2 regions of the Metabacillus flavus genome follow, and region 1 is predicted to be linked to the other one. Evidence: predicted binding sites of a transcription regulator. Region 1 holds the regulator's gene; the other holds the start of a gene.

What was found. The regulator LexA, encoded in region 1, represses DNA repair genes until DNA is damaged. The targets are predictions, from matches to a motif close to CGAACATATGTTCG.
Region 2: the regulator LexA is predicted to act here: its motif matches at 1,722-1,735, upstream of uvrB (excinuclease ABC subunit UvrB).

The regions. Positions count from the first base shown of each region.
Region 1 is NZ_JAGVRK010000001.1:1,954,535-1,957,958, forward strand. Features, by position in the region: gene J9317_RS09990 (magnesium transporter CorA family protein) at 1-1,148, opposite strand, end outside; gene lexA (transcriptional repressor LexA) at 1,249-1,872, opposite strand; gene yneA (cell division suppressor protein YneA) at 2,024-2,344, shown strand; gene J9317_RS10005 (YneB family resolvase-like protein) at 2,353-3,015, shown strand; gene J9317_RS10010 (DUF896 domain-containing protein) at 3,295-3,424, shown strand, end outside.
Region 2 is NZ_JAGVRK010000001.1:3,455,905-3,459,328, forward strand. Features, by position in the region: gene uvrB (excinuclease ABC subunit UvrB) at 1-1,650, opposite strand, end outside; gene J9317_RS17735 (CsbA family protein) at 1,846-2,082, opposite strand; gene J9317_RS17740 (glycerophosphodiester phosphodiesterase) at 2,160-2,885, opposite strand; gene J9317_RS17745 (ABC transporter substrate-binding protein) at 2,955-3,424, opposite strand, start outside.

The DNA of each region.
Region 1 (3,424 bases):
TTTTTCACTTCGTCATACAAAGTCGAAATATGAAACACTTTATTCATTAAGAAAGCCAATTCCTGCCCCTCAGTGCGGCTGCTGATTTCCTTAAAATGATATTTGCCGGAAAACTCGGTAATGGTTTGAATTAGCTGTTCAATCTCATTCGTTTTATTCCGTCTGTACAGCAGCGAGTATTGATATGAAAGTTTAAGCAGAACCATTTTGTAAAAAAAGTGAAGGAGCAGGTTGTAATAATGCTGCCCAAACATCTCGGACTTGATTATTGGTACGTGCTCTCCCCGCTGGCTAAGGCAAGTAAAAGCATGATCGCTGATTACATAGTTCGTCTGCGGTGCCCACCTGCTGTATGTGTGGTTTTTTGCATAATTGTCAATGTACTCAGGGTTTCTTGCGGAAATAAACGGATTTCCTTGTGAGTCATATCCATTTACCTGCCCCGACCGGAAGAGATGTTCATTTGTCACGTGATCCTCACGCGTGACCAGCGTACTGACAACATACATTCTTTCATCCACGAAATAGGGAAGACTTCCGAAATAAGAGGACTTGTTCGCCCCTGTTTCGATAAAAGGAACAATGCCAGGTGCAATTTCTTTAAATATGTAATCCTGAATGCTGTCAAAGGATGAATTTTCAGTAATGACCCTAAGATTCTTCTTTTCAACAAGCTTTGGATCCAGAACGCGGAACTGATTTTGAAAGTCCATCACTTCAGAAAGCTTCAAGGGAGACTGAGTAAACCGGGTCCGAATCGAGATTATCCCTATTTCAAAGGGACAGATAAAAATATCAGCAGAAAGGATTTCAGCTCCATATGAACGCTGATCCTCACCAAATAATAACCTGATAGGTGATTGAACAGACTTTGAAAACCGGCTAAGCGATTCTTTTGCCGGCTCATGAACAAATAACAGGTTTTCGATAAACGGCAAAAAGTATTGGTCCATATTATCGTGGGAAACGGATTGCCCGGGACCATAATATGCATTCTCTGTTTCTTTTGCATCAAGCTTGAAGAACCGGTAACCGGTATCCTCCAGCTGCTGCTGGATCTTCATCAACTTGGTATATTTTAAAGAGAAGGGAAATATAAATTGACTGCTGGCTTCATCTAATAGAAGTTCCTTTTGATTGTCGGACATAAGTGGTTCCTCCAGATGCTGATTGTATAGCACATTATCCAGCCCTTATTCTATCATTTTATGTATGTATAAAAAAAGCTTGTCCAGTTGAACAAGCTCTTCAATGCACTGTACGGTATACTCCAATCACTTTGCCCAGTATTGATACGTTCCTTAAAATAATGGGTTCCATTGAAGAGTTTTCCGGCTGCAGCCTAATATAATCTTTTTCTTTAAAAAAGCGTTTCACAGTTGCTTCATCATCCTCTGTCATAGCAACGACGATATCACCGTTGTTAGCGGATTGCTGCTGTCTCACAACAACAAGGTCTCCGTCTAATATTCCCGCTTCAATCATACTGTTCCCGACAATCTCAAGCATAAATACCTGGTCATCAGGTGAGGCGAGCCGTTCAGGGAGCGGAAAGTATTCCTCAATATTTTCTACAGCAGTGATCGGCAGCCCTGCCGTAACCTTCCCGATGATCGGAACGTTAATCACTTCGTTTCTCGGAATTTCCATTCCCTGGTCTTCATTCAAAATCTCGATAGCCCTTGGTTTTGTAGGATCTCGGCGTATAAGCCCTTTGTTTTCAAGTCTCGCTAGATGCCCATGTACAGTAGAGCTGGATGCCAGACCGACAGCAAGACCAATTTCACGGACGGACGGAGGATACCCTTTGCTTTTGACTTCCTGTTTAATGAATTCAAGAATGTCCTGTTGCCTTTTTGATAGTTTGCTCATCCTTAGCACCTCAGAGTAAGTAATTTATAGTGATTATAGCATCATTTACCTAAAAATACAAACATAAGTTCGAAAAGCGCTTGACCCAAAACGTTTGTTCGTATTATAATAAAAACATCGAAAAGCGAACAAACATTCTGGAGGGGTTATCATGTCAAAAAGCACATTTGCACTCATAGCATCATTTTTCGTTCTAGTAGGGGGTATTTTATTTGCAGCAGCCGGTACGGGAAGCGGCAAAACACTGGATGAATATGCTAAAATAGAAATCCGCGAAGGAGATACATTATGGGATTTGGCAGAAACATTGAAGGACAAGCACGGGATGTCTCAGACTGAGTTTGTGGAGTGGGTGGATAAGGAAAACAATTTATCTACCATTGTCATTAAACCGGGCGACACCGTTTTTATTCCAGTAAAAAAGAATGAACTTTACCAGCATGAAACCCACATTATTGCTTCAGAAGAGTAGGTGTTTACTTGAAGGCGGTTATTTATTGCAGAGTCAGTACAGCTAAAGAAGAACAGGAAACTTCTCTTCATAGACAGGAAGAAGAACTGACTTCGCTAGCGGTTCAAAACGGAATGGAACCCGTCCGGATCATCATGGAGAAGGCAAGCGGCTATGAAATTGAGAGGGAAGGAATTCTTGAGCTTCTCGACACGATAAAAAAGGAAGATGTAAAAGCAATTCTGATCCAGGATGAAACCAGACTTGGAAGAGGAAGCGCCAGAATGGCCATTCTCCACTGTATTTACAAAGAGCAGGCGAGAGTGTTCACAATTGCACAGCAGGGCGAACTGCAGCTGTCAGAAGCGGATACAATGGTTCTCGAAATTGTCAGCATTGTCGAAGAATATCAGAGGAAGATCCATAATATGAAAATTAGGCGCGGAATGAAGCGTGCGGTTGAAAAGGGATATCAGCCGCAGCATAACTTAACCGATCTTGTTTCTGGCGGGAGAAAAGATAAAATTGAAGTTCCAATCGAGGAAATCGTTCGTTTAAGGAACAGTAAACTCACGTTCGCAGATATAGCAGCCACGCTGAGAGGCTTCGGCTATTCAGTATCAAAAGCGACGGTACATAGAAGGTACCAGGAATACATGGAAGAGAAAAAGGCCGCTGAACAGACCTTATAATCTGTTTAGTTGCCTTTTTTTGCTCTTTTTTGTACCATTGCACTATCCATAACTATGTTTAAGTTTCGTGCGAGTGAAACCCACCGTAAAAAACATGTTCTTTGAACAGATTTAAAGCGCTAAGCTCTGGAAAAGCTCACGTGCCAGTCCGATGGAAAGTGAGCATCCTGTAGCGGAAAACAGCCATCCCAATACCATTTCATATCAGCAAAATGTAAGGTAACAGTCTTCGAGAACGAAACATACAGGAGAAAAACAGGCTTAAAAAGGAGAATGAATATGCTTTCTAAAGATAAAATTGATCGAATTAATGTTCTGTCAAAAAAGTCCAAGGCTGAAGGGTTAACGGAACAGGAACAGCAGGAGCAAAAAGCTTTACGTGAAGAGTACCTGAAAACCTTTAGAAGTT
Region 2 (3,424 bases), 1.5 Mb from region 1:
AATAACGTGGCCATTTGAGTTTCTGGCTGCTCGTCCGGTAATCTGAATCAGAGAACGTTCAGAGCGAAGGAACCCTTCTTTATCCGCGTCCAGAATGGCTACCAATGACACTTCAGGTATATCCAGTCCTTCCCGGAGAAGGTTAATTCCGACGAGAACGTCATGTTTACCGAGCCGCAGGTCGCGTATTACTTCAATCCGCTCGAGTGTTTTTATTTCGGAGTGGAGGTAATTGACTTTGATTCCAATTTCTCTGAGGTAATTGGTCAGATCCTCGGACATCTTTTTCGTTAAAGTGGTAATGAGAACACGTTCATTCTTTTCGACTCTTGCATTGATTTCCCCGATTAAATCATCAATTTGTCCCTGAATAGGCCGGACTTCAATAGTAGGATCGAGTAATCCGGTAGGACGGATGATCTGCTCCACCATTTCGTCTGTATGCTCTATTTCATACGGTCCCGGTGTCGCCGAAACATAAACCATATTCGTCATATGTTTTTCAAACTCTTCGAATCGAAGCGGTCTGTTATCTTTTGCAGAAGGCAAACGGAATCCATGATCGACCAGAACCTGCTTGCGCGCCTGGTCCCCGTTGAACATTCCGCGCACCTGCGGAAGGGTAACGTGAGACTCGTCGACAACAATCATAAAGTCGTCCGGAAAATAATCAATTAATGTATAGGGAGTGGAACCGGGAGGTCTTAAAGTAAGATGACGGGAATAGTTCTCAATTCCAGAGCAAAAGCCCATTTCTCTCATCATTTCAAGATCATACCTCGTCCTTTGCTCAAGTCTTTGAGCCTCTAGAAGCTTGCCTGCTTCCCTCATCTTGACTAATTCTTCCTCCAGCTCTTTTTCAATGTTTCCTATAGCAACGCTCATTTTTTCTTCACGGGTTACGAAGTGAGAGGCAGGGAAGATCGCAACGTGTTCGCGCTCGCCAAGTATTTCCCCGGTTAAAGCGTCCACTTCCCGAATCCTGTCAATTTCGTCCCCGAAAAATTCAATTCTCATGCAGTGCTCATCCCTGGATGCAGGAAAGATTTCCACGACATCCCCGCGTACCCTGAATGTTCCGCGCTTGAAGTCAATGTCATTCCGCTCATACTGGATGTCTACAAGACGTCTTAAGAGCTGATTCCGTTCAAGTTCCATTCCTGTTCGAAGAGAGACTACAAGCTCTTTATATTCTTCCGGAGAACCGAGGCCGTAGATGCAGGATACACTGGCAATGATGATGACATCCCTTCGTTCAAACAAAGAGGTAGTGGCGGAGTGGCGCAGCTTGTCAATTTCGTCATTGATGCTTGCATCCTTTTCTATAAAAGTATCGGTCTGAGGAACATAGGCTTCCGGCTGATAGTAATCATAATAACTCACAAAATACTCTACAGCATTGTTAGGAAAAAACTCCTTAAACTCACTGTAGAGCTGGCCTGCCAGCGTTTTATTATGAGCAATCACGAGGGTCGGCTTATTGACTTCCTTGATGACATTTGAAACGGTAAATGTTTTCCCTGTTCCTGTTGCCCCTAGAAGCGTCTGGTGTTTCTTTCCTTCATTGATTCCTTTAACAAGTTTCTTAATGGCCGCGGGCTGATCGCCTTCCGGCTTATACTTCGAGACTAAATCAAACCGATGTTCCACACAAATGCCCCCAATTCACGCATTATCGTCTTTATATTTTACCATACACTATATGGGAAATTCCAAAGATACGAACTGACGTTTGCAGTTTTTTTCATTCTGTCTATCAGTTTTCCCGCTTTTGGCCTTTCGCAATCTTTTTCTTTATATGCAGCTTATATGTACAGAAAAAACCGCGCATCGCACGGTTTCTGTCTATTTATTCAAATGGTTGGGCTTGCGGTTCATTTTACGTGCGTACATAGCTCCTGCAACAAGCGATACAGCATCCAGCCCCACAATATAGTCAAATTCTGTATACCCTTTAAAGTAAGAAGCGATGATGAGTGCAGCGGTTAAAGCAGTCCCTACTATATAACTGTACGTTACTCTCGTAAAAAGCACGACAAGAACAAACGGAAAAATCAATGCCAGAATGGCTTTCGTCAGCATTGTGAAACGCCCTCTTCCTTCTTGATATTACCGTTATTCTATCATGCTCCGAGAATGCTGGATAGGCTAATAGTGAGCTAATCTTCAATTCTGCCCAACAGCAAATCTGGAAAGTCTGTCATCACTGCCGACACTTTTGTATGAATAAGACTTTGATATGAACCGAGGTCATTAATTGTATAAACCCTTAACGTTCCTCCGTTATTCATATAATCCAATCCGGGTGCGGAGAGACTGAATTCTGCCGGACAGTGTATGCTGTCGCACCCCAGTTCTTCAGCAATCGCGGCAGCGTTCGGCTCAACCCCTTCAAAAAGCCAGGCGATTTCAAACGTCTTATTCAATTGTTTCATTTTACTCACGCTTGCTTTGTTAAAAGAGGAGAGAATGATTCTGCTGGCAAGCTTTTTGTCTTCCGCAAGCAGCATTACTTTTTCCTCAAGCCCAGGATAGTCGAATACATCATTTTTCAATTCGATATTTAAAGTCATACCTGACTGGTCTTCCAAAAGCAAGTCCAGCACTTCCTCTAGATGAGGAATCCTTTCATTATGAAAAGACGGATGAAACCAGCTTCCTGCATCTGCATTCCGCAATTCCTTATATGTCATGTCCTTTACATATCCCAATCGATCTGTCGTTCGGTCAATTCTTTCGTCATGAATGACGACAAGTTCACCGTCTTTTGACATTTGAACATCCAATTCAATTCCGCTTGCCCCCACTTCTATCGCCTTTCTAAAAGCAAGCATCGTATTTTCCGGATACTGTCCGCTGCATCCTCTGTGAGCAAATATCTTCATGTCTGCAACTCCATTCTAAGAAATAAAGGGCCGGCCAAGATGATCGTCTCCCGGCCAGCCCTTTGAAGCTTACTTCTGCTTGCGATTAGCCATCTCAAGCGATCGTTCTGTTTCCTTTGCTGCCCGATTCAATGCTTCTTGAGGATCTGTCCCTTGATATAAGCTTTCCATTCCAGTTACAACTTTTTGTCTGGATTCAGGGAAAACGGAAATCAAGGCTCCTTGTGTAGCCGGAGAAGGCTTTGTATTTTTCAGCTGGTCCACCGTCACCTTAAGCTGAGGATACTTCTCCCACTCTTTTTTCACGATATCCTGCTCATATGCTTTCGGATTGATTGAGAAATAACCGCTGTCAACATGCCATTTAGCCTGCACTTCAGGTGTAGAAAGATACTTCATGAAATCCCATGCGCCCTGCTGTTCCTCTTCTGCAGTACCTTTGGACATCCAAAGTGATGCTCCGCCAACGACAACCCCTTGTCTTTCGATACCATCAGGAACAGGAATATAAGCAACCCCTATATCAAACGGAGCGTTGT